3 regions of the Streptomyces sp. LMG1-1-1.1 genome follow, and region 2 is predicted to be linked to each of the others. Evidence: predicted binding sites of a transcription regulator. Region 2 holds the regulator's gene; each other region holds the start of a gene.
The links. The regulator HrcA, encoded in region 2, represses chaperone genes, less so after heat shock. The targets are predictions, from matches to a motif close to TTNGCACTCNGNNNNNCNGAGTGCNAA.
Positions count from the first base shown of each region.

Region 1 (9,542 bases), on a different contig from region 2:
CCTCCCGCATCGGCCGACGCGTCATCGAACTCCTCCGCCCCTTCGACTGCGAAGTCCTCCTCTACGACCCGTACGTGACGACCGCGCCCCCCGGCACCGAACTCGTCGGCCTCGACGACCTCTGCGCCCGCAGCACCGTCATCTCCGTCCACGCGCCCCAACTGCCGTCCACGTACCGCATGATCGGCCCCGCGCAACTCGCCGCGATGCCGGACGGCACCACCCTGATCAACACCGCCCGCGGCTCCCTCGTCGACGAGACCGCCCTCCTCCCCCACCTCGTCTCGGGCCGCCTCCACGCGGTCCTCGACGTGACCGACCCCGAACTCCCCTCGCCCGACTCCCCGCTCTGGACCCTCCCCAACGTCCTCCTCACCCCCCACGTCGCCGGCTCCCTCGGCAACGAACTCCACCGCATGACGGACGAGGCCCTCGCGGAGATCACCCGCTACACCATCGGCGAACCGTTCGCCGACGAGGTCCACGCCGCCGACCTGACCCGCTCGGCCTGACCCGCCGCGACGCCCAGCATGCTGCCAGGGCATCCCGGCGCGCCGGACCTAGACTGAAAGGGTTCCCAGCGCGGTCGGGAGGCGTCATGACTTTCGTACAGATCATCGACTGCAAGACCAGCCGGGTCGACGACCTGAACCGGCTCATGGATGAGTGGGTGGAGCAGACCAAGGGCAAGCGGACCGCGACCCACAACATCGTGGGGAAGGACAGGTCGGACGCTTCGCACGTCGTGGAGATCGTCGAGTTCCCGTCGTACGACGTGGCGATGCGGAATTCGCAGCTGCCGGAGACGGACCGGATCTTCCGGGAGATGGTCGCGCTCTGTGACGAGATGCCGACGTTCACGGACCTGGACGTGGTGCGGGACGAGGCGTTGTACAAGAACAACGCGCGGCGGCTGATGGAGATGCTGGCGACCGAGCAGGAGCTGGCGCTGCTGGACGAGGTGCTGGCGGAGGGCTATCACGACCACGATCCGATGAACGACCAGGACGTGATCGGGATGGACGCGGTGCGGCGCGAGGTCGAGTCGTGGCGGGGCGGTTTCGACTTCGCTTTCGCCATCGACGACCAGATCGCGGAGGGCGACCGGGTGTGCACGCGGTGGACGTGGAAGGGGACCCACACCGGTGACTTCATGGGCATTCAGCCCAGCGGGATGGAGGTCTCGATGACGGGGACGGTCATCCACCGGTTCCGGGACGACGGGAAGATCGTCGAGGGGTGGTGGCAGTACGACAGGCTCGGGCTGATGGAGAGGCTCGGCGCCGTGGAGGGCTAGCCGCTCCCCCGAAAGATCACCGAGGCAACACCGAGGCCCGGTGCTCCCGCGACGGGAGCACCGGGCCTCGGCGGTCGGTCAGGTGCCTCAGTGGGAGTGACCGTGGCCGTGGCCGTGGCCCGCGTCCGCCGGCTCCTCTTCCTTCTTCTCCACCACGAGGGTCTCGGTGGTGAGGAGGAGGGAGGCGATGGAGGCGGCGTTCTCCAGGGCGGAGCGCGTCACCTTGACCGGGTCGATGACGCCGGCCTTGACCAGGTCGCCGTACTCGCCGGTGGCGGCGTTGAAGCCCTGGCCCTTGTCGAGTTCCGCCACCTTGGAGGTGATGACGTAGCCCTCGAGGCCGGCGTTCTCGGCGATCCAGCGCAGCGGCTCGACGGCGGCGCGGCGGACGACCGCGACACCGGTGGCCTCGTCGCCGGTCTTGTCGAGGTTGCCCTCGAGGACCTTGACGGCGTGGACCAGAGCGGAGCCACCACCGGAGACGATGCCCTCCTCGACCGCGGCGCGGGTCGCGGAGATGGCGTCCTCCAGACGGTGCTTCTTCTCCTTCAGCTCCACCTCGGTGGCGGCGCCGACCTGGATCACGCACACGCCGCCGGCCAGCTTCGCGAGGCGCTCCTGGAGCTTCTCGCGGTCCCAGTCGGAGTCCGTGGACTCGATCTCGGCCTTGATCTGGTTGACGCGGCCCGCGACGTCCTCGGAGTTGCCGCCACCGTCGACGATGGTGGTGGAGTCCTTGGTGATGGTCACGCGGCGGGCGGTGCCCAGCACGTCCAGACCGGCCTGGTCGAGCTTGAGGCCGACCTCCTCGGCGATGACGGTGGCACCGGTGAGGGTGGCCATGTCGCCGAGCATCGCCTTGCGGCGGTCGCCGAAGCCGGGGGCCTTGACGGCCACGGCGTTGAAGGTGCCACGGATCTTGTTGACGACCAGGGTCGACAGGGCCTCGCCCTCGACGTCCTCGGCGATGATCAGCAGCGGCTTGCTGGCGCCGGCCTGGATGACCTTCTCCAGGATGGGCAGCAGGTCCTGGATCGAGGAGATCTTGCCCTGGTTGATCAGGATGTACGGGTCGTCGAGGACGGCCTCCATACGCTCCTGGTCGGTCACCATGTACGGGGACAGGTAGCCCTTGTCGAAGGCCATGCCCTCGGTGAAGTCGAGCTCCAGGCCGAAGGTGTTGGACTCCTCGACGGTGATGACACCGTCCTTGCCGACCTTGTCCATGGCCTCGGCGATGAGCTCGCCGACCTGCTGGTCCTGCGCGGAGAGCGCGGCGACGGCGGCGATGTCGGACTTGTCCTCGATCGGGCGCGCGGTGGCGAGCAGCTCCTCGGAGACGGCCTTGACGGCGGCGTCGATGCCCTTCTTCAGGGCGGCCGGGGAGGCGCCGGCGGCGACGTTGCGCAGACCCTCGCGGACCAGGGCCTGGGCGAGCACGGTGGCGGTGGTGGTGCCGTCACCCGCGATGTCGTTGGTCTTGGTCGCCACCTCCTTCACCAGCTGGGCGCCGAGGTTCTCGTACGGGTCGTCGAGCTCGACCTCGCGGGCGATCGTGACACCGTCGTTGGTGATGGTGGGGGCGCCGAACTTCTTGTCGATGACGACGTTGCGGCCCTTGGGGCCGATCGTCACCTTGACCGTGTCGGCAAGCTTGTTGACGCCGCGCTCAAGGGCGCGACGGGCGTCCTCGTCGAACTTCAGGATCTTCGCCATGGGAGCGGTTCAGCCCTCTCGGATTCTGGTGGAACGAACTGCGCCCCGGGGCGCCTGGAAGGGGCCTCGGGGCGCAGCTCAGAGCATCTGCTTCAGTGCTCGGTACTTCGGTACTTCGGTACTTCGGTACTTCGGTGAATTACTTCTCGACGATCGCGAGCACGTCGCGAGCCGAGAGGACGAGGTACTCCTCGCCGTTGTACTTCACCTCGGTGCCGCCGTACTTGCTGTACAGCACGACATCGCCGGTCTTGACGTCGAGCGGCAGACGCTCGCCGTTCTCGAAGCGACCCGGGCCAACGGCAAGGACGACGCCCTCCTGGGGCTTCTCCTTGGCGGTGTCCGGAATGACCAGGCCAGAGGCGGTGGTCTGCTCGGCGTCGAGCGGCTGGACCACAATGCGGTCCTCGAGCGGCTTGATGGCAACCTTGGAGCTGGTGGTCGTCACGATCCGACCTCCCCCTTCGGAGATCTCACGGGGCTAACTGTCTGAGGTGGCGACCAGGTGGATCCGTCGTCGCGGGTGCCGGACCTGCCCGTCGCTGTGTTGGCACTCTCCAGTGGGGAGTGCCAGAAGCGAGACTATGACCGCGATTAGCACTCGGTCAAGCGGAGTGCCAATTCATCGCTCCGTGGCGTGACGGGGAGGGGTTCGGTCCGGGCCGCGACCCGGACCGCGGCCGGGTCCTTCGCCGCGTCCCCGGCCCGGTCCTCGGCCACGTCCCCGGCCCGCACCCTCGCCGCGTCCCCGGCCCACTCCCCGCAGCCCTTCGCGTCCTCCGCCGTCCCCCGCGCTTCCCGTGCCGGCGACGGATGGGGGCTCACCCGTTCCGCCGCCTTGCGCCCCAGCCGTTCGATCGGGTCGACCGAGGAGGCGCAGGCGGGGAGGGCGAGGAGGGCGCCGGTGACGGCCAGAGCGGCGGTCAGGCGCCGCGCCCGGGTTCTCACACGTAGTCCTCTAGCTTCGCGACGGCGTAGCCCTTCGCCGTGATCACGTTCATCACCCTGCGGATCATGTCCGGCATGGAGCCCTTCCAGTCCTCCCTGCCCCGGAAATGGGTGAGCACGATGTCGCCGGGGTGCAGGTCCCGGTCCCACTCGCGCCATTCCATGTGGTCGGGGAAGGCCTCGGAGGCCCACAGCGGGACCGCCTTGACGCCGCAGGACTTGGCGGCGCGCAGGGTGTCCTCGTTGTAGTTGCCGTACGGCGGGCGGAAGAGCGGGGGCCGCTTGCCGAACCGCTTCTCGATGACGTCCTGCATGCCGCAGATCTCGCGCTCCTGCTGCTTGTACGAGAGTCCGGGCAGGTAGCGGTGGTTGAGGGTGTGGTTGTGGAGGGAGATCCCGGACTTCTGCGACGTCTGCATCCGGGCGAAGTAGCCGTAGTCGTCCTTGACGACGTAGTCGCTGAGGAAGGCGCTGTAGGGGACGCGGAGGTCGTTCATCATCCGCAGCAGGTCGGGGTCCTTCTCGGCACCGTCGTCGATGGTGAGGAAGACGACCTTCTGCTTGGTCGGCACGGTGGTGAAGACGGGAGGGAGGCCCGTGCCGTCGGTCTCGAAGCCCTTGCGGGTGGTGATCTTCGGTTTGACGGCGGGCGGGGCGGGCGCTTCGAGCGGCGGGCGGGCGAGGCCCCACTTCCTGGCGGCGAGGACGCGGGCGGCGCGCTCCTGGCGGACGCGGTCGAGGTAGGCGTTGAGCGCGCCGGACGCGCCGCCGCCGGCCTGGGCCTGCCGGCCGGCGGCGGGGGCCGGCGGGGTGTCGTCCGGTGCGGCGGCGCCGGAGCAGGCCGTGGCGAGGGCGGCGAGGGCGGCGACGAGGAGGGCGGCCCCGAGGGTCCGACGGGAAGGGGGCGCGCCGATCACCATAGATTCTTCCTTTTGTCGTACGAGTTGCATGGCGCCGCATCCTGTCAGCGCGGGGGCGACATTCCGGGCCGCGACACCACCGCACCGCCCCACCGTCCCCCGGCCGGCCCACAGCGGCGCAGGGCCCACAATGGGACGGGTGACCGACCTCGCCTCCTTCGCCCCCCTGCTCGGCCCCGAGGGTCAGACGCTCCTCACCGCCCTGCGCGACTACGACCCCGCCCGGGAACTGGCGGTCGCCTCCCGGCTGCGCCGCGACCACCCCGCCGAGCTCGTCACGGCGGCGCTCGGCCAGGCGCGACTGCGGCAGCGGGCGGTGGCGAAGTTCGGCGCCGAGGACGCGTACCGGATGTACTTCACGCCCCACGGCGTCGAGCAGTCGACCCGCGCCTCGGTCGGCACCTACCGGGCCGGCCGCATGAGGGAGCTCGGCGTCCGCAGCGTCGCCGACCTCTGCTCCGGGATCGGCGGCGACGCCATCGCCCTCGCCCGCGCCGGGATCTCCGTCCTCGCCGTCGACCGCGACCCGCTGACCGCCGAGGTGGCCCGCGCCAACGCCGAGGCGCTCGGCCTCGCGGAGCTGATCGAGGTCCGCTGCGCCGACGTGACCGAGATCGACACCAGCCCGTACGACGCGGTGTTCGTCGACCCGGCGCGGCGCGGCGGCCGGGGCAGGATCTTCGACCCGGAGGCGTACTCCCCGCCGCTGTCCTGGGCCGTCGAGGCGGCCCGCAAGGCCCCGCGCGCCGCCCTGAAGGTGGCGCCGGGCATCCCGCACGAGGCCGTCCCCGAGGACGCCGAGGCCGAATGGATCTCGGACGGCGGGGACGTGAAGGAGGCCGTGCTGTGGTTCGGCACGGAGCCGGGCGCCCGCCGCGCCACCCTGCTGCCCTCCGGCGCCGGGCTCACCGGCCGGGGGCTGCCCGACCCGGCGGTCCGGCCGGTCGGCCGCTACCTGTACGAGCCGGACGGCGCCGTCATCCGCGCGCACCTCGTCGCCGAGGTCGCGGAGGAGCTGGACGGGGGCCTGATCGACGAGACGATCGCCTACGTCACGGCGGACGCGCTCTCCCCCACCCCGTACGCCGCCGCCTACGAGATCACCGACGAACTGCCCTTCAACCTCAAGAAGTTGAAGGCTCTGCTGCGGGAGCGCGAGGTCGGCACCCTGACCGTGAAGAAGCGCGGCTCGGCGGTCGAACCCGAGGAGATCCGGCGCAAGGTGAAGCCGAAGGGCCCCAACTCCGCGACGGTGCTGCTCACTCGGGTCGCGGGAGCCCCGACGATGCTGATCGGCCGGCCGGCCGGCGGGGGCCGGTGAGCCGCACCGCGAAGCGGTAGTGGCCGACGGCCTTCGCCAGGCCGGTGAGCCCCGTGACCCAGAGGATCAGCGCGGCGCCCATGCCGTACGCGACGAGGCCGTAGCCGCCGTCCTCCCAACGGGCGCCCGCGGGCACGGCGAAGCCCAGCCAGAGGCCGACCCCGCACATCGCGAAGGACAGCAGCAGCCAGCAGGCGGAGAGGGCCGGGGCGCGCAGCCGGGCGTCCGTCGGACCGTGCCGGTCGAGCGCCGCCCACCGGGTCAGGAGCTCCCGGACGGTCCGGTCGCGCCGCAGGCTCCGCACGGTCAGCCACCCGGCGGGGATGAGGATGCCGACGCCCAGGGCCGTCGCGAAGACCCCGGTCAGCACCGTGAGCGGGTCGCGCATCGGCCCGCCGAGCGACGTCAGCAGCACCCCGACCAGGCCCCAGCCCAACTGGAGGAGCGCGCACCACACCAGGAACATCACCAGCCGTCCCGGGCCGAGCAGCCGCCGCCCCAACTCGTCGAGCGCCAGCGCCCGGTCGGCGATCCGCGCCTCCCGGTCGGGCCAGCTCTGGAGCTCGGCGGGCGGGGGCGGCGGAGGCAGCGGCATACGCGGGGACATGCCGAGCACCCTAAGCGTCACGGTCCCGACCCGACGACGGGCCTCCCACCTCCGAGCCCCTCCGACCGCCCGAAGCCCCCGCGTCCGACTCCCCCGAGCCCCCTGGCCCCAGCCCCCGGAGCCCTGGACATCCGGCTCCCCTGGCCCCTAGCCCTCCGGATCCCCCGCGCTCCGCTCCCCCGCGTCCCCGTCCCCCAACTCCCCCGCCCGCGCCCTCAGCAGCCCCCGCTCGCTCTCGTTCCTGGTGAGGGCCGCGGCCCGCTCGAACTCGGCGCGGGCCTCCGCGGTCCGGCCGAGGCGGGCCAGCAGGTCGCCGCGGACGCTGGGGAGCAAGTGGTAGCGGGACAGGGCCGGTTCGGCGGCGAGGGCGTCGACGATCGGGAGGGCGGCGGCCGGGCCCTCGGTCATCGACACGGCGACGGCGCGGTTCAGTTCGACGACCGGCGAGGGTGCGAGGGCGCCGAGCCGCCCGTAGAGCGCGGCGATCGTCGCCCAGTCCGTCTCCTCGTACGAGGCCGCCCGCGCGTGGCAGGCGGCGATGGCGGCCTGGAGGGCGTACGGCCCGTAGGAGCGCCCGTCCCCGGCCCTCTCCAGGGCGGCGAACCCGCGCCGGATCAGCAGCCGGTCCCAGCGCCGCCGGTTCTGCTCGGCGAGCAGCACCGGCCGCCCGTCGGGTCCGGTGCGGGCCGCCGTCCGGGACGCCTGGAGCTCCAGGAGCGCGGCGAGGCCCTGCGCCTCGCCCTCCGCCGGCACGAGGGCGGCGAGCACCCGGGAGAGCCGCAGCGCGTCCTCGCACAGGCCGGGCCGCAGCAGGTCGTCTCCCGCGGTGGCCGCGTACCCCTCGTTGAAGATCAGGTAGACGACTTCGAGGACCGAGCCGAGGCGGGCCGCCCGCTCCTCCCCGTACGGCACCTCGAACTCGACGCCCGCCTTCGCGAGCGTCCGCTTGGCACGGGTGATCCGGGCCGCGACGGTCGCCTCCGGCACGAGGAAGGCGCGGGCGATCTCGTCCGTGCGGAGCCCGCCGACGAGCCGCAGCGTCAGCGCGGCCCGCGCCCCGGCGGAGAGCACCGGATGGCAGGCGGTGAAGATCAGCCGCAGGACGTCGTCGTCGATGTCGCCGGGGCCCGGGGGCTCCGGGTCGTACGACTCCTCCGGGAGCTCCCTGCCCACCTCGGCGAGCTTCCGGGCGTACGTCTCGCGCCGCCGCACCAGGTCGACGGCGCGGTGCTTGGCGGTGGCCGTGAGCCAGGCGCCCGGCCGTTCCGGGACGCCTGACCTCGGCCACTGCTCAAGGGCGGAGACGAGCGCGTCCTGGGCGATCTCCTCGGCGATGCCGACGTCGCGGACGATCCGCGCGACCGTCGCGATGATCCGCGCGGACTCCATCCGGAAGACCGTCTCCAGCGTGCTCTGCACCGTCACGGCTCACATGACAGCACACCGCGCGTCAGGCGCCCGGCATCTCCTCGACCTCGCGGACCTCGAGGCCGACCTTCCAGTGCGGCGGGTGGACGGCGAGGAAGCGCTTCCCCCACTCGACGGCCTCGGCCATGTCCTTGCACTGGAGCATGGCGTAGCCGCCGACGACCTCCTTGGTCTCGGTGAAAGGACCGTCGGTGTACGACAGGCTCCCGTCCGACCAGGTGATCCGGGTGGCCTCGGCGGTCGGCTTGAGCCCCGCCGTGTCCAGCATGGCGCCGGCCTTGTTGATCTCCTCGAAGAGCGCGCCCATCCGCGCCTCGAAGCCGGGGTCGGCGCTCTCCATGTCGATGGTGTTCTCCTCGATGCGGACGAGGGACAGGAAGCGGGGCATGAGGACTCCTCGGTGGTGCGGGTGGCGGGGGCTGTTCCCCGCCTCTCACTCATACGTCGAACGGGCGTCGCCCGCATCGACACCGCGCCCGGGGGAATCTCAGACGTAGTCCTCCAGGCGGGCCACCGTGAAGCCCTGCTCCTGGATGCGGCGCAGCATGGTGGCCGTCATCTCGGTCATCGTGCGGCCCTTGAGCTCGGACGGGCCGCGGAAGTGGGCCAGGATGATGTCGCCGGGGTGGAGCTTCCGGTCGCCGCGCTGGTACTGCATGTTCTTGATCTGCATGGACTCGCGCCACAGGACGATCGCGTCGACGCCGCACTGTCCGGCCGCCGCGCGCGTGGCCTCGTTCCAGTTGCCGTAGGGCGGGCGGAAGAGGCGGGGGGTCGTGCCGTACCGCCGTGCCAGCTGCTCCTGCTGGCCGCAGATCTCCCGGCGCTGGGCGTCCTGGGAGAGGGTCCGCAGGTTCGGGTGGGTGAGGGTGTGGTTGGCGACGCCGTGGCCCTGGGCGGCGAGCGGGGTGAAGTACCCGTAGTCGGCGCGGATGGCGGAGTCGGTCAGGAACATCGTGAAGGGGACCTTGAGCTCGTCCATCATCGTGACGAACCCGGGGTCCTTCTCGGCCCCGTCGTCGATCGTGAGGAACACGATCCTCTCGGTGGTGGGGATCTCGCTGATGACCGGGACGGGGTCGCCGGGCCGGCGTGCGACCGGCTTGGCCGCGGGCGGCGCGGGCGCGGCCGGGAAGGGCTTCAGGCCCCATTTCCGGTACGCGGCGGCAGCGGCGGCCCCCGGGGCCGCGGGCGCTTCGGGCGCCCCGTGCCCCGCGGTGGGCGCGTCCGCCGGCGGGGTCGCGGGTTCGGTCGCCCGTTCGGGTACCGGTGCGGTGGCGGGGTCCTGCGCCGCGCAGCCGGTCA
Region 1 is NZ_JBFPNH010000065.1:293,391-302,932, reverse strand. It holds gene MRBLMG1_RS32610 (hydroxyacid dehydrogenase) at 1-512, shown strand, start outside; gene MRBLMG1_RS32605 (ester cyclase) at 599-1,297, shown strand; gene groL (chaperonin GroEL) at 1,385-3,013, opposite strand; gene groES (co-chaperone GroES) at 3,153-3,461, opposite strand; gene MRBLMG1_RS32590 (hypothetical protein) at 3,608-3,961, opposite strand; gene MRBLMG1_RS32585 (polysaccharide deacetylase family protein) at 3,958-4,881, opposite strand; gene MRBLMG1_RS32580 (class I SAM-dependent methyltransferase) at 5,012-6,202, shown strand; gene MRBLMG1_RS32575 (hypothetical protein) at 6,141-6,809, opposite strand; gene MRBLMG1_RS32570 (RNA polymerase sigma factor) at 6,957-8,198, opposite strand; gene MRBLMG1_RS32565 (YciI family protein) at 8,260-8,625, opposite strand; gene MRBLMG1_RS32560 (polysaccharide deacetylase family protein) at 8,725-9,542, opposite strand, start outside.
Region 1: groES (co-chaperone GroES) is a predicted target of HrcA. The motif match lies at 3,561-3,587, and genes of this name have one in related genera.

Region 2 (9,542 bases):
GGCACCACCGGCCGCCCCAAGGGCGTCCGCCTCCCGCACGACAACTGGTCGTACATGGCCAAGGCCATCGCCGCGACCGGCCTCGTCACCCAGGACGACGTCCAGTACCTGTGGCTGCCGCTCGCCCACGTCTTCGGCAAGGTCCTCACCTCGGGCCAGATCGAGGTCGGGCACGTCACCGCCGTCGACGGCCGCGTCGACAAGATCATCGAGAACCTGCCGGTGGTCCAGCCGACCTACATGGCGGCCGTCCCCCGCATCTTCGAGAAGGTCTACAACGGGGTCGCCGCCAAGGCCCGCGCCGGCGGCGGCGCCAAGTACAAGATCTTCCAGTGGGCGGCCGGCGTCGCCCGCGAGTACGCCAAGGCCACCCAGGACAACTTCCGCCGCACCGGCACCGCCTCCGCGCCCTTCGGCCTCACGGCGAAGCACAAGGTCGCCGACGCGCTCGTCTACGGCAAGATCCGCGAGGCCTTCGGCGGCAACCTGCGCGCCTGCGTCTCCGGCTCCGCCGCGCTCGCCCCCGAGATCGGCTACTTCTTCGCCGGCGCCGGCATCCACGTCCTGGAGGGGTACGGCCTCACCGAGTCCTCCGCCGCCTCCTTCGTCAACCCCGGCGAGGCCTACCGCACCGGCACCGTCGGCAAGCCGCTCCCCGGCACCGAGGTCCGCATCGCCGACGACGGCGAGATCCTGCTGCGCGGCCCCGGCATCATGGAGGGCTACCACGGCCTGCCCGAGAAGACGGCCGAGGTCCTGGAGTCCGACGGCTGGTTCCACACCGGCGACATCGGCGAGCTGTCCGCCGACGGCTACCTCCGCATCACCGACCGCAAGAAGGACCTGATCAAGACGTCCGGCGGCAAGTACATCGCGCCGGCCGAGGTCGAGGGCCAGTTCAAGGCCGTCTGCCCGTTCGTCTCGAACATCCTCGTCCACGGCGCCGACCGGAACTTCTGCACCGCCCTGATCGCCCTCGACGAGCCCGCCATCCTCGGCTGGGCCGCCGAGCACGACCTCGCGGGCAAGCCGTACGCCGAGGTCGTCGCCGACGCGCGCACCCAGAAGCTGATCCAGGGCTACGTCGACCGCCTCAACGAGGGCCTCCAGCGCTGGCAGACGATCAAGAAGTTCCGGCTCCTGCCGCGCGACCTCGACATCGAGCACGGCGAGCTCACCCCGTCGCTCAAGCTGAAGCGGCCGGTCGTCGAGCGCGAGTACAAGGACCTCATCGAGGAGATGTACGCGGGCTCCCGCGAGTCCTGATCTCCGCCGCACGACGGCCACCCCGGGCAGTACGGGACAATGGGGCTCATGCCTTCCGTACTGCCCGATGGTGAACCCGTGCCCGACGACGGGGCGCTGCCCCCGCACGCCCTCGAAGGGGCGGGGGAGCGGCCGCTCGGGTTCTACCTGCACGTGCCGTACTGCGCCACGCGGTGCGGCTACTGCGACTTCAACACGTACACGGCGAGCGAGCTGCGCGGTACGGGCGGGGTGCTGGCCTCCCGGGACAACTACGCCGAGCAGGTCGCCGAGGAGATCCGGCTCGCCCGGAAGGTCCTCGGCGACGACCCGAGGCCGGTGCGGACCGTCTTCGTCGGCGGCGGCACGCCGACGCTGCTCGCCGCCGGGGACCTCGTACGGATGCTGGGGGCGATCCGCGACGAGTTCGGGCTCGCGGACGACGCCGAGGTGACGACGGAGGCCAATCCGGAGTCCGTGAACCCGGCGTACCTGGCTGAGCTCCGGGAGGGCGGCTTCAACCGGATCTCCTTCGGCATGCAGAGCGCCAAGCAGCACGTCCTGAAGATCCTCGACCGTACGCACACCCCCGGGCGCCCCGAGGCGTGCGTCGCCGAGGCGCGGGCGGCCGGCTTCGAGCACGTCAACCTCGACCTGATCTACGGCACGCCCGGCGAGACCGACGACGACTGGCGGGCCTCCCTCGACGCGGCGATCGGCGCGGGCCCCGACCACGTCAGCGCCTACGCCCTGATCGTCGAGGAGGGTACGCAGCTCGCCCGGCGCATCCGGCGCGGCGAGGTGCCCATGACCGACGACGACGTGCACGCCGACCGCTACCTGATCGCCGACGAGGCCTTCGAGGCGGCGGGCTTCTCCTGGTACGAGGTGTCCAACTGGGCCACCTCCGAGGCCGGCCGCTGCCTCCACAACGAGCTCTACTGGCGCGGCGCCGACTGGTGGGGCGCGGGCCCCGGCGCCCACTCCCACGTGGGCGGCGTCCGGTGGTGGAACGTCAAGCACCCCGGCGCCTACGCTGCCGCGCTGGCCGCCGGCACGTCGCCGGGCGCCGGACGCGAGCTCCTCTCCGAGGAGGACCGCCGGGTGGAGCGCATCCTCCTCGAGCTGCGGCTCAGGGACGGCGTCGACCTGTCCCTGCTCAAGCCCGCCGGGCTCGCCTCGGCCGGCAAGGCTCTCGCCGACGGGCTCCTCGACCCCGCGCCGTACGAGGCGGGCCGTGCCGTGCTGACCCTGCGGGGTCGGCTGCTCGCGGACGCGGTGGTGCGGGACCTGGTGGACTGACGTACCCCTTGGGGGCCTCGCCCCCACCCCTCACGGCAGTGCGGGGCCCTGGTCGTGCGGTGTGCGGCGCGTCGTGGGTGCGGGTTCGGGGGCGGGTTCGGGCGCGGGGGCGGAGGCGCCGCCGAGGGCGCCGTCCCGTGTGCCCACCCGTCCCGCCCTGCGGGACGATTGCCCACACGGGGGGGGGTGGGGCGGGCGGGACGATTGCCCCCACGCGGGGCTACGGGGCGGTGACGAAGTCGATCAGTTCTTCGACGCGGCCGAGCAGGGAGGGTTCGAGGTCCTTGTAGGAAGTGACCTTGGAGAGGATGTGCTGCCAGGCGGCGCCGGTGTGGTCGGGCCAGCCGAGGGCGCGGCAGACGCCGGTCTTCCAGTCCTGGCCGCGGGGGACGTGGGGCCAGGCGGGGATGCCGAGGGAGGAGGGCTTCACCGCTTCCCAGACGTCGATGTAGGGGTGGCCGACGACCAGGACGTCGGGGGACGTCACCTGGGCGGCGATCTTCGACTCCTTCGAACCCGGGACCAGGTGGTCCACGAGGACGCCGAGCCGGGCGTCGGGGGCCGGGGCGAAGTCCGCGACGATGGACGGGAGGTCGTCGACGCCCTCCAGGTACTCGACGACGACGCCCTCGACGCGCAGGTCGTCACCCCAGACCCGCTCCACCAGCTCGGCGTCGTGGCGGCCCTCGACGTAGATCCGGCCGGCGCGGGCCACGCGTGCCCGGGCGCCCGGCACGGCCACCGAGCCGGAGGCGGTGCGGGTGGGGCGGGCCGGGGCGGCGGAGGGGCGGACCAGGGTCACCACGCGGCCTTCCAGGAGGAAGCCCCGCGGGTCGAGCGGGAACACCCGGTGCTTGCCGAAGCGGTCCTCCAGGGTCACCGTGCCCGCCTCGCAGCGGATGACCGCCCCGCAGAAGCCCGTCGTGACCTCCTCGACGACGAGGTCGCGGTCGGCGGGCACCTCGGGCACGGGCGCCGAGCGCTTCCAAGGGGGCGTCAGATCCGGGTTGTAGCTGCGCATTCGGGCGACGTTATGCGACGGAGAAGCGCCTCGCCAGTTCCTCCCGCTGGAGTCGTACGAACGTGGCGTCGACCACCGCACCGTGCCCCGGCACGTACAGGGCGTCCTCGCCGCCGAGGTCCAGCAGTCGGTCGAGCGCGTCCGGCCAGCGGGCCGGGATCGCGTCCGGGCCCGCCTGCGGCTCGCCGGACTCCTCGACCAGGTCGCCGCAGAACACCACCTCGCGCGCGCCCGGCACGCAGAGTGCGAGGTCGTGGCCGGAGTGGCCGGGGCCCACGTTCGCGAGGAGGACCTGCCGGCCGCCCAGGTCGAGGGTCCACTCGCCGGAGACGACGTGCCGCGGGGCCACCAGGACGTCCGCGGCCTCCGCTGCGGCCGCCGCGTCCAGGCCGTGCCGTACCGCGTCGGTGCGCAGCTCCTCCCGCTCCCGCGCCCGGCCGAGGAGGTCGTCGGCACCCACCGCGCCGAAGACCTCGGCGCCCGCGAAGGCGGCGGTGCCGAAGACGTGGTCGAAGTGGGGGTGGCTGAGTGCGATGTGCGTCACCTTGCGGCCGGCTGTGAGTGCCGTCACCTGGGCCCGCAGTTCGGCGCCCTCGGCGAGGGAGGATCCCGTGTCGTACAGGAGCACCGCCCGTTCCCCCAGTACCAGTCCGGCCGTGGCGTCCCATCGGGGCAGTCGTCGCCGGCCCACCCCGTCCGCGAGGCGTTCCCATCCGTGCGCTTCCCAATCCACGTCCATGGGGCGACGCTAGCCGGTGGGGGCGCCGCCTCCTTGCCAGGAGCGATGCCGGCCGCCGTACACTGACCGGGGACCGCTGGCACTCGGACCAGGTGAGTGCCAAAAGCGGAGCAACCGGAACGACGTCGACAGCTGGAGGTGCGCACGATGCTCAGCGAACGCAGACTCGAGGTGCTGCGCGCCATCGTCCAGGACTACGTCGGGACGGAGGAGCCCGTCGGCTCCAAGGCGCTCACCGAGCGGCACAAGCTCGGCGTCTCGCCGGCCACGGTGCGCAACGACATGGCGGTCCTCGAGGACGAGGGCTACATCGCGCAGCCCCACACCAGCGCGGGCCGCATCCCGACCGACAAGGGCTACCGGCTCTTCGTCGACCGGCTGGCCGGCGTCAAGCCGCTGTCGACGCCCGAGCGGCGCGCCATCCACAACTTCCTCGACGGCGCGGTGGACCTGGACGACGTCGTCGGCCGCACGGTCCGGCTGCTCGCCCAGCTGACCCGTCAGGTCGCCGTCGTCCAGTACCCCTCGCTGACCCGTTCGACCGTCCGGCACGTGGAGCTGCTCTCGCTGGCCCCGGCCCGCCTGATGCTGGTGCTCATCACGGACACCGGACGGGTCGAGCAGCGGGTCATCGACTGCCCGGTGCCCTTCGGCGAGGCCTCGCTGGCCGACCTGCGGGCCCGGCTCAACAGCCGGGTCGTCGGCCGCCGGTTCGCCGACGTGCCGCAGCTGGTGCAGGACCTTCCCGATTCCTTCGAGGAGCTCGAGGACCGCGCCACGGTCTCCACCGTGCTCGCGACCCTCCTGGAGACGCTCGTGGAGGAGCACGAGGAGCGGTTGATGATCGGCGGCACCGCCAATCTGACCCGCTTCGGACCCGACTTTCCCCTGATGATCAGGCCCGTCCTGGAAGCTCTGGAGGAGCAGGTCGTGCTCCTCAAGCTGCTCGGCGAGGCCAAGGAATCGGGCATGACCGTACGCATCGGGCACGAGAACGCCCACGAGGGGCTGAGCTCCACGTCCGTGGTCTCGGTCGGCTACGGTTCGGGCGGCGAGGCAGTCGCCAAACTCGGCGTGGTCGGACCGACCCGCATGGACTACCCCGGAACGATGGGAGCGGTACGCGCAGTGGCACGTTACGTCGGACAGATCCTGGCGGAGTCGTAAGTGGCCACGGACTACTACGCCGTACTCGGCGTGCGCCGCGACGCGTCCCAGGACGAGATCAAGAAGGCGTTCCGGAGGCTCGCCCGCGAGCTGCACCCGGACGTCAATCCCGATCCGAAGACGCAGGAACGCTTCAAGGAGATCAACGCCGCCTACGAGGTCCTGTCGGACCCGCAGAAGAAGCAGGTCTACGACCTCGGCGGCGACCCGCTCTCGGCCTCCGGCGGAGGCGGCGCGGGCGGCTTCGGTGCCGGTGGCTTCGGCAACTTCTCCGACATCATGGACGCCTTCTTCGGCACGGCCTCGCAGCGCGGCCCGCGCTCGCGGACCCGCCGCGGCCAGGACGCCATGATCCGCCTGGAGATCGACCTCAACGAGGCGGCCTTCGGCACCACCAAGGACATCCAGGTCGACACGGCGGTCGTCTGCACGACCTGCTCGGGCGAGGGCGCCGCTCCCGGCACCTCCGCGCAGACCTGTGACATGTGCCGTGGCCGCGGCGAGGTCTCCCAGGTCACCCGGTCCTTCCTGGGCCAGGTCATGACCTCCCGGCCCTGCCCGCAGTGCCAGGGCTTCGGCACCGTCGTCCCGACGCCGTGCCCGGAGTGCGCGGGCGACGGCCGGGTCCGGTCCCGCCGGACCCTCACGGTCAAGATCCCGGCCGGTGTCGACAACGGCACCCGCATCCAGCTCGCGGGCGAGGGCGAGGTCGGCCCCGGCGGCGGCCCGGCCGGCGACCTGTACGTCGAGATCCACGAGACCCCGCACGAGACGTTCCAGCGGCGCGGCGACGACCTGCACTGCACGGTCACCCTGCCGATGACGGCGGCCGCGCTCGGCACCAAGGTGCAGCTGCAGACCCTCGACGGCCTGGAGGAGATCGACGTCCGGCCGGGCACGCAGTCCGGCCAGTCGATCCCGCTGCACGGCCGTGGTGTGACGCACCTGCGCGGCAACGGCCGGGGTGACCTCATCGTGCACGTCGAGGTCCAGACGCCGGGCAAGCTCGACGCGGAGCAGGAGCGGCTGCTGCGCGAGCTCGCCAAGCTGCGCGGCGAGGAGCGGCCGACCGGCCAGTTCCAGCCGGGCCAGCAGGGCTTGTTCTCGCGCCTGAAGGACGCCTTCAACGGGCGGTAGGACCGAGCTGTACGGAGGGAGGGGCGGCACCCGCGGATCGCGGGTGCCGCCCCTCCCTCCGCTTGCGGAGCGGGTGCTTCCATGACCTGACGTACGGATTCGGCCGGGAAGCAGGGGCATGGCACGATGCCCATATGTCCACCACCGCACTGAACGATCTCTCTCGGTTTCCGATCGTGCAGGCCCCCATGGCGGGTGGAGCCTCCTGTCCCGAGCTCGTCGGAGCCGTCTGCGAGGCCGGGGCGCTCGGCTTCCTGGCCGGCGGGTACAAGACGGCCGGAGGCCTGTACCAGGAGATCAAGCAGGTACGCCGACTCACCTCGAGTCCCTTCGGCGTCAACCTCTTCATGCCGCAGGACGGGCGGCCCGCCGACCCCGCCGCGGTGGAGGTCTACCGCCACCAGCTCGCGGGCGAGGCCACCTGGTACGAGACCCCGCTCGGCGAGGCCGACGACAGCCGTGACGACGCCTACGACGCCAAGCTGGCGATCCTCCGCGAGGACCCGGTCCGGGTCGTCTCCTTCACGTTCGGCTGCCCGGAGCCCGAGGTCCTCGCCTCGTTCGCCCGGATCGGCACGTTCACGATCGTCACCGTCACCTCCGCCGACGAGGCCGTCGCCGCCGAGCGGGCGGGCGCCGACGCCGTGTGCGTCCAGGGCGTCGAGGCCGGCGGGCACCAGGGCACGTACCGCGACGACCCGGCCGACGAGGGCGTGCCGGGCACCGGGCTGCTCGCCCTCGTCACCCAGGTCCGCGAGCGCGTCGGACTGCCGATCGTCGCCGCCGGCGGGATCATGCGCGGCGCGCAGATCGCCGCCGTCCTCGCCGCCGGTGCCGACGCCGCACAGCTCGGCACCGCCTTCCTCGGCTGCCCCGAGTCGGGCGCCCACCCGCTGCACAAGGGGGCCCTGACCGACCCGCTGTTCACCAGGACCGCCCTCACCCGGGCCTTCTCCGGGCGTCCGGCGCGGGGACTGGTCAACCGCTTCATGCGCGAGCACGGGCCGTACGCCCCCGCCGCCTACCCGGAGATCCACCACCTCACCGCCCCGATCCGCAAGGCGGCCGCCACCGCCGGCGACGCCCAGGGCATGGCCCTGTGGGCCGGGCAGGGCCACCGGCTCGCCCGGGCGCTCCCCGCCGGGGAGCTGGTCGAGGTGCTGGCCGCCGAACTCGACACCGCCCTCTCCGAGATCGCCCACAGGAGCGCCTCATGACCGCACCCGTCTTCGTCGTCGACGTCCTCCCCGACACCCGGCGCTTCGTCCTGGACGGGCCCGAGGGCCGGCACGCCGTCTCCGTGAAGCGGCTGAACCCGGGCGAGAGCGTCGTCCTGACCGACGGCCGGGGCCGCTGGGCCGATTGCGTGGTGGTCGCCGCGGAGGGCAAGGACCGGCTGACCGTGGAGTTCTCGTCCGTGTCCGAGGATCCCGAGGAGGAGCCGCGCATCACGGTCGTCCAGGCGCTCCCCAAGGGCGACCGGGGCGAACTCGCCGTCGAGACCATGACGGAGACCGGCGTGGACGCGATCGTGCCGTGGGCCGCGTCCCGCTGCATCACCCAGTGGAAGGGCGACCGCGGCCTCAAGGCCCTCGCCAAGTGGCGTTCCACCGCCCGCGAGGCGGGCAAGCAGTCGCGCCGCACCCGCTTCCCCGAGGTCGCCGACCCGATGAGCACGAAGCAGGTCGCCGCGCTCCTCGCGGGCGCCGACTTCGCGGCCGTCCTGCACGAGGACCGCGACCACTCGAGCGGCGCGCTCGCCACCGCCGCACTCCCGGAGAAGGGCTCGATCGTCCTGGTCGTCGGCCCCGAGGGCGGGGTCTCGCCGGACGAGCTCGCCGCCTTCGAGGCGGCCGGCGCGAAGCCCTACCGCTTGGGCCGCAGCGTCCTGCGCACCTCCACGGCGGGCACGGCGGCGACCGCCCTCGTCCTGGGCCGCACCTGCCGCTGGAGCTAGGGATTCTCCTGTCCTTCAGGCCCGCGAGCCCGGCTTGAACGGCAAGCCACCCCCTAGGCCCCGTCCGTGAGTCCCGCCCGGTCCGTGGCCGTCAGGGCGTCGTAGAGGGGCCAGGCGTCCTCCTCGTGGACGCCGTGGGCGGTGGGGAGGAGGCCGCGGGTCGCGGCCTCCGCCAGGAAGCGGCGTACGACACCGGGCTGGTTCAGGTTCAGGATGTCGCCGCCGGTGGAGGCGACGTCGCCGAGGCCGAAGGGGTAGCCGGCCACGATGCGGCCCGGGCCGTCGCGGAACACCAGCCGGAGCTGGGCGTGCCGGTGCTCGGCGCGCCGCAGGGAGAGCACGGTCCGGCAGTCGGGGTGCCGGTGCCGGACGTTCCAGAGCCACACGGTCCCGTCCACGGTCAGCCTGCGCGGCGCGCCTTCCCGTCTCATGCCGGGCACCCTACGCCCCGCGCCCTGCCGCACCCGGTGGACAACGGCCCCCCGCCGCTCCTTAGGCTGGCCGCATGGCCGACGAGTCCCCTCTGATCCGCAGTCTGCGCGCCGCCGTGGGCGCCGCCCCGGGTGACGTACCCCTGCGTCTTCACTTCGCCGAACTCCTCCTCGCCGAGGGGCGGAACGACGAGGCCGTCGCGGAGGCGGCGGTCGCGCTCCAGCACGCGCCGGGGGACGCGGCCGTGCGGGCGCTGATGGTGCGGGCGATGGGCCTGCCCCCGGCCGCCGCGCCCGCCCCCTCGTCGGCGCCGGGGCCCGATGCGGCGCCGACGCCCGCTCCGACGCCGACGACCACGACGGCGGCGGCGCCGACGACCGGTCCGGCTCCGGACGAGCCGCCCGCGCCCGCGGCCGCCCCGGCTCCCGAAGAGCCGCCCGCGCCCGCCCCGGCTCACGAAGGGCCCGCGGGGCCCGCACCCGCCTTCGACTGGGACGCCGCCGAGCAGCAGGTGCGGGACCTGGTCGGGCCCCGGTTCCTGG
Region 2 is NZ_JBFPNH010000028.1:58,513-68,054, reverse strand. It holds gene MRBLMG1_RS16670 (AMP-dependent synthetase/ligase) at 1-1,266, shown strand, start outside; gene hemW (radical SAM family heme chaperone HemW) at 1,315-2,547, shown strand; gene MRBLMG1_RS16660 (DUF3097 domain-containing protein) at 2,768-3,568, opposite strand; gene MRBLMG1_RS16655 (MBL fold metallo-hydrolase) at 3,579-4,307, opposite strand; gene hrcA (heat-inducible transcriptional repressor HrcA) at 4,455-5,474, shown strand; gene dnaJ (molecular chaperone DnaJ) at 5,475-6,611, shown strand; gene MRBLMG1_RS16640 (nitronate monooxygenase) at 6,746-7,828, shown strand; gene MRBLMG1_RS16635 (16S rRNA (uracil(1498)-N(3))-methyltransferase) at 7,825-8,568, shown strand; gene MRBLMG1_RS16630 (hypothetical protein) at 8,622-8,999, opposite strand; gene MRBLMG1_RS16625 (ATP-binding protein) at 9,074-9,542, shown strand, end outside.

Region 3 (9,542 bases), on a different contig from region 2:
TCGGCGTCGCCCCCGGCAAGCTGTTCGTCAAGGACGACTCCGGCAACCCGACCCACTCCTTCAAGGACCGGGTCGTCGCCCAGGCCCTCGAAGCCGCCCGCGCCTTCGGCTTCACCACCCTGTCCTGCTCGTCCACCGGCAACCTGGCCGGCGCCGTCGGCGCCGCCGCCGCCCGCGCCGGCTTCCGCTCCTGCGTCTTCATCCCGCACGACCTGGAGCAGGGCAAGGTCGTCATGGCCGGTGTCTACGGCGGTGACCTGGTCGCCATCGAGGGCAACTACGACGACGTCAACCGCTTCTGCTCGGAGCTCATCGGCGACCCGCTCGGCGAGGGCTGGGGCTTCGTGAACGTCAACCTCCGCCCGTACTACGGCGAGGGCTCCAAGACGCTGGCGTACGAGATCTGCGAGCAGCTCGGCTGGGTCATCCCCGACCAGCTCGTCATCCCGATCGCCTCCGGCTCCCAGCTCACGAAGATCGACAAGGGTCTGCAGGAGCTCATCAAGCTGGGCCTCGTCGAGGACAAGCCGTACAAGATCTTCGGCGCCCAGGCCGAGGGCTGCTCCCCGGTCTCCGTCGCCTTCAAGGCCGGCCACGACGTCGTCCGCCCGCAGAAGCCGAACACGATCGCCAAGTCGCTCGCCATCGGCAACCCGGCCGACGGCCCGTACGTCCTCGACATCGCGCGCCGCACCGGCGGTGCCGTGGAGGACGTGAACGACGAGCAGGTCGTGGACGCGATCAAGCTGCTCGCGCAGACCGAGGGAATCTTCGCCGAGACCGCGGGCGGCGTGACCGTCGGCGTCACGAAGAAGCTGGTGGAGGCGGGTCTCATCGACCCGGACCTGACCACCGTCGTCCTCAACACGGGTGACGGACTCAAGACCCTGGACGCGGTGGCCGACACCTCTCAGGCGACCGTCACCATCCGCCCGAGCCTGGACGCCTTCCGCGACGCCGGCCTGGCGATCTGAGTCCGCCCGCTTTCCCGGTCCTCCGAAAGGTTACGAAGACATGGCCGTGAACGTCCGCATCCCCACCATCCTCCGCACCTACACGGGCGGGCAGTCCGAGGTCCAGGCCGAGGGCGCGACCCTCGCCGAGGTCATCGCCGACCTGGACAAGAACCACACCGGCATCGCCGCCCGCGTCCTGGACGACCAGGGCAAGCTGCGCCGCTTCGTCAACGTCTACGTGAACGACGACGACGTGCGCTTCGAGCAGGGCCTGGAGACCGCCACCCCGGCCGGTGCCGGCGTCTCGATCATCCCCGCGGTGGCCGGCGGCTGCTGAGCCGTTCCGCGTCCCGTCTTTCTTGAATTGCCCCTTCCGCGCCTATAAGCGGAAGGGGCAATTCTGCATGGTTGAGCGGGGTAGAGTTGGGGAAGTCCCCTCCGCTGCTCATGCCGGACGCATATGAGAAAGCGTCTCCGTGCGACAAGAAGCAGCCAAAGTGCCTGCGCGTTGTGTACGTTCTGCGCCTTTTGCCGGGCCCGACTTGCCCCGGCATCCAGGGGATTCTCCCCAATTCCCCTTTCCGTCGCGCCGAGAATTCTCGCTCGAATGACCTGTTGCAGAGGGCAGTTGGGCAGATACATTCAGCGGCGGTCGACGCGTTCCGGCGCAGGGTCTGACCCGGGTCCGCGAAGTGCGGTCCCGCGCAAGGGCCAGTAATAGGGGAGTTAGGCATGGCTCAGGGCACCGTCAAGTGGTTCAACGCGGAGAAGGGCTACGGCTTCATCGCGGTCGACGGTGGTGCGGATGTTTTCGTCCACTACAGCGCGATCCAGATGGATGGCTACCGCAGCCTCGAAGAGGGACAGCGAGTCGAGTTCGAGATCTCGCAGGGCCAGAAGGGTCCGCAGGCGGACATGGTCAAGCTCGCCGTCTGAGCGCGGCGCGATCGGCCACCGACGCAACGCCGTCGAGGGGTCCGCATCCCTGAGGGGATGCGGACCCCTCACGCGTTCCCGCACGCCCCCGCGCGCCCCTCCTTCCACGTCCCGATCGCCGAGAGTCGCTTGCGCCCTCCCGTCACCCGACCGCCCGCCCCTCATCGACGTTCCTTCGGAACGGCTTGCACTCTCCTATGCCGAGTGCTAATCATTGGCGTTAGCACTCGGCAGGTGAGAGTGCTACTACGAGGATCGGGCAGATGAGGCCCGCGGCCGGACGGGGCAAGGAACCGTCGGGTGCGCAGGCCGTCCGTCGCGGGCATCGGCGCGGTCCTGGAGCGTTATCCACCCCATGTCCGGGAGGACCACTTCACATGGCCAAGATCATCGCGTTCGACGAGGAGGCCCGGCGCGGTCTCGAGCGCGGCATGAACCAGCTCGCTGACGCCGTCAAGGTCACCCTCGGCCCCAAGGGTCGCAACGTCGTCCTCGAGAAGAAGTGGGGCGCCCCCACGATCACCAACGATGGTGTCTCCATCGCCAAGGAGATCGAGCTCGAGGACCCGTACGAGAAGATCGGCGCCGAGCTGGTCAAGGAAGTCGCCAAGAAGACGGACGACGTCGCCGGCGACGGTACGACCACCGCCACCGTCCTCGCCCAGGCGCTCGTCCGCGAGGGTCTGCGCAACGTGGCCGCCGGTGCCAACCCGATGGCCCTCAAGCGCGGTATCGAGAAGGCCGTCGAGGCCGTCTCCGGCGCCCTGCTCGAGCAGGCGAAGGATGTCGAGACCAAGGAGCAGATCGCTTCCACGGCCTCCATCTCCGCCGCCGACACCCAGATCGGCGAGCTCATCGCCGAGGCGATGGACAAGGTCGGCAAGGAAGGCGTCATCACCGTCGAGGAGTCCCAGACCTTCGGTCTGGAGCTGGAACTCACCGAGGGCATGCGCTTCGACAAGGGCTACATCTCGGCGTACTTCGCCACCGACATGGAGCGCATGGAGGCGTCGCTCGACGACCCCTACCTCCTGATCGTCAACTCCAAGATCTCCTCCGTGAAGGACCTGCTCCCGCTCCTGGAGAAGGTCATGCAGTCGGGCAAGCCGCTGCTGATCATCGCCGAGGACGTCGAGGGCGAGGCCCTGTCGACCCTGGTCGTCAACAAGATCCGCGGCACCTTCAAGTCCGTCGCGGTCAAGGCCCCGGGCTTCGGCGACCGTCGCAAGGCCATGCTGAACGACATCGCCATCCTCACCGGCGGCACGGTCATCTCCGAGGAGGTCGGCCTCAAGCTGGAGAACGCGGGCCTCGACCTGCTGGGCCGCGCCCGCAAGGTCGTCATCACCAAGGACGAGACCACCATCGTCGACGGTGCCGGTGACAGCGAGCAGGTCGCCGGTCGCGTGAACCAGATCCGCGCCGAGATCGAGAACTCCGACTCGGACTACGACCGCGAGAAGCTGCAGGAGCGCCTGGCGAAGCTCGCCGGCGGTGTTGCGGTCATCAAGGCCGGTGCCGCGACCGAGGTCGAGCTCAAGGAGCGCAAGCACCGCATCGAGGACGCCGTTCGCAACGCGAAGGCGGCCGTCGAGGAGGGCATCGTCGCCGGCGGTGGCGTCGCCCTGCTGCAGGCGTCCAGCGTCTTCGAGAAGCTCGAGGCGTCCCTCGCGGGTGACGAGGCCACGGGTGCGAACATCGTGAAGCTGGCCCTCGAGGCTCCGCTGAAGCAGATCGCCGTCAACGCCGGCCTCGAGGGTGGCGTCGTCGCGGAGAAGGTTCGCAACCTGCCCGTCGGCCACGGCCTGAACGCCGCGACCAACGAGTACGTCGACCTCATCGCCGAGGGCATCATCGACCCGGCGAAGGTCACGCGCTCCGCGCTGCAGAACGCCGCGTCGATCGCCGCGCTGTTCCTCACCACCGAGGCCGTCATCGCCGACAAGCCGGAGAAGGCGTCCGCGCCGGCCGGCGGCGGCATGCCGGGCGGTGACATGGACTTCTGATCCTCCGGGATCGGTGGTTCATCGCTGAACGCGACCGAGGGCGGCACTCCCACCAGGGGGTGCCGCCCTCGGGCGTTCGGCGGATGCTGGAAGAGGCGGTCACGGCGGAGGGCCGCCGCGGGGGCCGCACGGAAGGGGCCGCGACCATGGTCACCCTGCTGACGACGCCGGCCGATCGCGAGCTGGTCATCACGCGCACCTTCGACGCGCCGCCGGCCCGGGTCTGGGAGGCCTGGACGGTCCCCGAGCACGTGCGGGAGTGGTACGGGGCGGCCGTCCTGACGACGACGGTCGTCGACATCGACCTACGGCCCGGCGGCGCCTGGCGTTGGGGACAGACCGCGCCGGACGGGCAGGAGATCGTCTTCTCCGGCACGTACGAGGACGTCGTCCCCGTCGAGCGGCTCGACTACACGGAGGTGTTCGAGCAGATGCCGGACGCCGATCCGGTCCGCGTGAACCTCGCCTTCGACGCGACGCCCGACGGCGGCACGGCCCTGACCAGCACGTCCTTCTGGCCCTCGAACGACATCAGGGACCAGGCGCTGGCCGCGGGCATGGAAGCCGGCGTCCGCGAGCAGTACGACCGCCTCGCGGACTACCTGACGTCGATGTGAGGGCCGGGCCCCTCGGGCAGGGCACCAGGCCGGACAGGGGCGCGGGGACTACTCGGGGCGTCGGAACAGGCCCGTCCAGAGGAAGGACTCGCCGAACGCGGGGGACTCCGCGGGCTCGTCGCGCATCCGCCGTAGCTCGACCTCCGTCAGGCCGGCGAAGATCGCGCGCAGCGAGTCGTCCGAGTAGGCGAGGCCGCCCTCCAGCTTCCCGCGCCGGTAGAAGTCGGCGTCCGGCAGCTCCGAGCCCATCCCGCCCTCGCCGGCCGCGAACGCCGTCAGGGCGAAGTGCCCGCCCGGTGCCAGGACCCGGTCCAGGAGCGCGAGGTAGCCGACGCGGCGGTGCGGCGGCAGGTGGTGGAAGCAACCGGAGTCGTACACGAGGTCGTACGGGCCTTCCAGGCCGGCCGCGAAGGCGTCTCCGCACACGAACCGGACGTCCTTCTCGACACCCGCCTCCCGCGCCCTCTCCCCGGCCCATCCGATCGCCCCCGCGGACAGGTCGACCGCGTCCACCTCGTACCCCAGTGACGCCAGGTACAGCGTGTTCCTGCCCGGACCGCACCCGAGGTCGAGGGCCCTTCCGCCGCCCGGCACCAGGCCCCGCCCCACGTACGACACCAGGCTCTCGTCCGGCTTCCCGACGAAGAACGGCACCGGCTTCTCCCGGTCCGCGTAGAACCCGTCCCACCAGTCCGCGCCCGCCTCCGTCCACCGGTCCGCTTCGGGTGCGAACAGGCCGTCGAGCAGGGTCATGACGTCGTCGATCGTGCGGATGTTCCGGTCCATGTGGATCTCCCCTCCGAGTCCCTCAAGAATAGTGGGAGGAGGGGTAAAAGCCCAGGTCAGAGGTGGTGTGCGGGGGTGCTGTGCGGGTCGTGGAGGGTGTGCGGCGCCACGGGTGGGCCCGCCCCTCACGCCCCCGCCGTCCCGCCCCTCGCAGGGCGCCTCCAGGCCCGTGGAGGGGCTGTTCAGGGCCGGGCGCGGGTCTCTGATCCAAGTGTTTTCCCGCGGTGTCCCCTCCGCGGCGGCAGGGAGGAAAGGCGTCAATCTGCCGGCCGCCCCGCCGTCGCGCCCCGGCCGAAAGCACCCCGGTGTGAATGCGGTCGTAACCGGCCGGAAGGGTCGTCCGGGACGTGTGGTGCTGTCCGGTGCTGTCCGGCTCTGTCCGGTAGGTGACGGAGGGGATTGGCCGGACTGCCGGGTTGTCCTCGACTCCGGGCCCCGCTAGCGGTATTGGCGGCCCCGGTCGGGGTCCCCATCATCGTCCCGGGTGTGACGGACCGGCACCCGGGGAGGGGAGGAGCCGTGGGGATGGCGGACGTGGTGAGGGTGGGCGACAGGTGAGTTCGTTCACCGGGCGGCGGCTGGCGGGGCTGATCGCCGAGCGGACGGGGCAGGCGGCACTCGGTCACGATGCCGAAGTCGTCGGCCGGGTCCTGCCGTTCAAGGTCAGCACGCATGTGGCCGACGAGCTCGTCGACTGGGCGCGGGCCCCCGACGATCCGCTGTACCGGCTGGTCATGCCGCACCGGGACATGCTGGCGCCCGCCGACTTCGCCGCCGTCGAGGCGGCGCTGCGGAGCGGGGACAGGGTTCGGCTGCGGCTGGTCGTGGACGGCCTCAGGGAGCGCCTCAACCCGCACCCCGGGGGGCAGGTGCACCTGAACGTGCCGGAGGACGGGTGGGGGCTCCAGCACAAGTACCCCGAGACGCTGCTGGTCTTCCCGCGCCAGGGGCAGACCTGTCACGGCTACTGCGCGTACTGCTTCCGCTGGCCGCAGTTCACCGGGGAGTCGGCGCGCCGGCAGGCGGTGGGCGGGCCCGAGGTGATGACCGGGCATCTGGCGCGGCACCCGGAGGTCACCGACGTCCTGCTGACCGGCGGCGACCCGCTGGTCATGCGGACCGAACTGCTCGACACGTACGTCGCACCGCTTCTCGACCTGCCCCAGGTCCGTACCGTCCGCATCGGCACCAAGGCGGTGGCGTTCCAGCCCGAGCGCTTCCTCACCGCGCCCGACGCCGACGACCTGCTCCGCCTCTTCGAGCGCGTCGTCGCCTCCGGCCGGCACCTCGCCCTGATGCTGCACGTCTCCCACCCGCGGGAGCTCCACCCCGAGCCGGCCCGCCGCGCCCTGCGCCGGCTCCGCGCCACCGGCGCGGTCCTGCGGACCCAGGCCCCCGTCGTCCGGCACGTCAACGACGACGCCGCGGTGTGGGCCCGCATGTGGCAGGAGCAGGTCGAACTGGGGCTCGTGCCCTACTACATGTTCGTGGAGCGCGACACGGGCCCGCGCCGCTACTTCGGGCTGCCGCTCGCCCGCGCCCTGGACGTGCACGCCGACGCGATCCGCCGGGTCTCGGGCCTCGCGCGGACCGCGCGCGGCCCGGTCATGTCCACCGAGCTCGGCAAGCTCGTCCTCGACGGCATCGCCCACCTTCCCGACGGTCCCGCGTTCGCCCTGCGCGCCCTCCAGGCCCGCGACCCGTCCCTGGTCGGGACCCTCGCCCACGCCCGCCTCGACCCGGCGGCCCAGTGGTGGGACGAGCTCATCCCGTACGGGCCCCGGGACCGTGCCCTGATCCCGGGGAAGCCGCTGACGCTCGAAGGCGTGGTGGGGTGAGGCCCCCCGGGGTGCCGGATCGCCTCGGGCCGGCGGGGGCGGGGGCGGAGGCGGGTGACTACGCGGCGGCGGCCCGGTGGGCGCGGTCCAGGCGGGTCAGGTCCTCGGGGGTGAGGCGCAGGGAGCCGGCGGCGACGTTGGCGGCGAGGTGGGCGGGGTCGCCGGTGCCGGGGATGGCGAGGAGGTGGGGGCCCTGGTGGAGGGTCCAGGCGATGCGGACCTGGGCGGGGCTCGCGCCGTGGCCCTCGGCGACGGCGAGGACCTCGTCGTGCTCGGTGGCGGTGACTCCCGTCTCGCGGGCGGCGGCGGCGATCGCGTAGAAGGGGACGAACGCGATGCCCTGCTCGCCGCAGTGCCGCACGAACTCCTCGTACTCGGGGCGGACCCCGATCCCGTACATGTTCTGGACGCAGACGACCGGGGCGATGGTCCGTGCCTCGGCGAGCTGGTCGGGCGTGACGTTGGAGAGGCCGAGGTGGCGGATGAGGCCCGCCTGGCGCAGGTCGGCGAGGGCCCCGAAGCGTTCGGCGATCGAATCGGTGCCGAGGACGCGGAGGTTGACGACGTCGAGCCGGTCCCGGCCGAGCTGGCGCAGGTTCTCCTCGACCTGTGCGCGCAGCGCGGCGGGCGTGCGGGCGTGCTCGCTCCAGGCGCCGGAGAGGTCGCGCGCGGGGCCGACCTTGGTCGCGATGACGAGGTCGTCGGGGTAGGGGCCGCCGAGGGCGCTGTTGATCAGCTCGTTCGCGGAGCGGAGCGGCGAGAAGTAGAAGGCCGCCGTGTCGATGTGGTTCACGCCGAGGTCGACTGCCTTGCGGAGCACGGATATCGCCCGGTCGCGATCCATCGGTACGGCGTTCTCGACGAGCGCCGCGCCGTGCTGCGGCAACCGCATGGCGCCGAAGCCGAGCCGGTGGACGGGCAGGTCGCCGCCGAGGAGCCAGGTTCCGGAGGCGGTTGCGTGTGCTGCGGGTTCCATGGGGGATCCACCTTGTGGTTCGAGGGAGACGATCATTGTGCGGAAGAGGCCGGGCCGGTGCACCGGGGTTTCCGAAGTGGGGGCGGCCGTAGGGGGGTTGGCCCCACCCGCGACCCGCCTGTCTGCCGGATGGGAGCCGTCGGCGCGGAACGAGAGGCTGTGCGCATGACGACGAACCGTGGACGCAAGGCCCTGATGCTCGCCCTCTCCGCCACCGCCGTGGCCGGTGCCGCCCTCGCCGGGGGCGGGATCACTCCCGCCGCCGCGGCGACGGGGCTCGACTGGGGTGGCTGCGCCCCGGCGGTGAAGCCGCTGCCCGGACAGCAGTGCGCGATGCTCTCCGTACCCCTGGACTACGCCCGACCCGACGGGGAGCAGATCCAGCTCGCCGTCTCCCGGCTGCGCGGCGACCGCCCCGAGGCCCGGCGCGGCACGCTGATGGTCATCCCCGGCGGCCCGGGCAGCTCCGGGGTCCAGCGGCTCGGCCAGAAGGGCGCGGCCCTGGCCGGGGAGCTGAACGGGGCCTACGACCTGGTGGCCTTCGACCCCCGGGGCGTCGGCGGATCGGCGAAGGCCCGGTGCGGGTTCGCGGAGGACGACCGGCGCCTGGTGACCCTGCGGTCCTGGCCCGCGGCCGACGGCGGCATCGGGGAGAACATCGCCCGCTCCCGCCGGATGGCCGAGGCCTGTGAGCGCAACGGCGGCGCGATGCTGCGCGGTCTGACGACCGCCAACCAGGTCCGCGACCTCGATCGGCTGCGGCAGGCCCTCGGCGAGCGCAAGCTGTCGGCGTGGAGCGTCTCGTACGGCACGTACGTGGCCGCCGTGTACGCGCAGAACTTCCCCCAGCACACCGACCGCTGGGTCCTCGACAGCAGCGCCGACCCCGACCCGAAGCACGTCGCCCAGGGCTGGCTGGCCGGCATGGCCCGCGGCGCCGAGGACCGCTTCCCGGACTTCGCGGCCTGGGCCGCCGACCCGGCCCGCCCCGCCGCCCTCCGTCTCGCCGAACACCCGGAGGACGTAAGGCCTTTGTTCCTTGACCTCGCCGCCCGGCTCGACCGCGCCCCGCGCCCGTCGACGACCCCCGGCGTCCCGCTGACGGGCACGGTCCTGCGCCAGGCCCTCCAGCAGGCGCTGTACTCCGACACCGCCTTCGAGTCCTTCGCCCGCCTGATGTCCCAGGCCCTCGACCCGAAGGGCGCGCCCGTCCTGCCGCCCGAGCTGACCGGGCCGATGCCCGACGAGGCGGCGGCCGTGAGCGTCGGCGTGATCTGCAACGACGTCGACTGGCCCCGCTCCGTCCCCGCGTACGAGCGGGCCGTCGCCGCCGACCGCGTCCGCCACCCGCTGACGGCCGGCATGCCCGCCAACATCACCCCCTGCGCCTTCTGGAAGGGCGGCGCCGTCGAGAAGCCCACCCGCAT
Region 3 is NZ_JBFPNH010000045.1:1,699-11,240, forward strand. It holds gene thrC (threonine synthase) at 1-974, shown strand, start outside; gene MRBLMG1_RS26090 (MoaD/ThiS family protein) at 1,015-1,293, shown strand; gene MRBLMG1_RS26095 (cold-shock protein) at 1,689-1,892, shown strand; gene groL (chaperonin GroEL) at 2,270-3,898, shown strand; gene MRBLMG1_RS26105 (SRPBCC domain-containing protein) at 4,045-4,515, shown strand; gene MRBLMG1_RS26110 (class I SAM-dependent methyltransferase) at 4,564-5,301, opposite strand; gene MRBLMG1_RS26115 (KamA family radical SAM protein) at 5,856-7,139, shown strand; gene MRBLMG1_RS26120 (aldo/keto reductase) at 7,198-8,115, opposite strand; gene MRBLMG1_RS26125 (alpha/beta hydrolase) at 8,281-9,542, shown strand, end outside.
Region 3: groL (chaperonin GroEL) is a predicted target of HrcA. The motif match lies at 2,077-2,103, and genes of this name have one in related genera.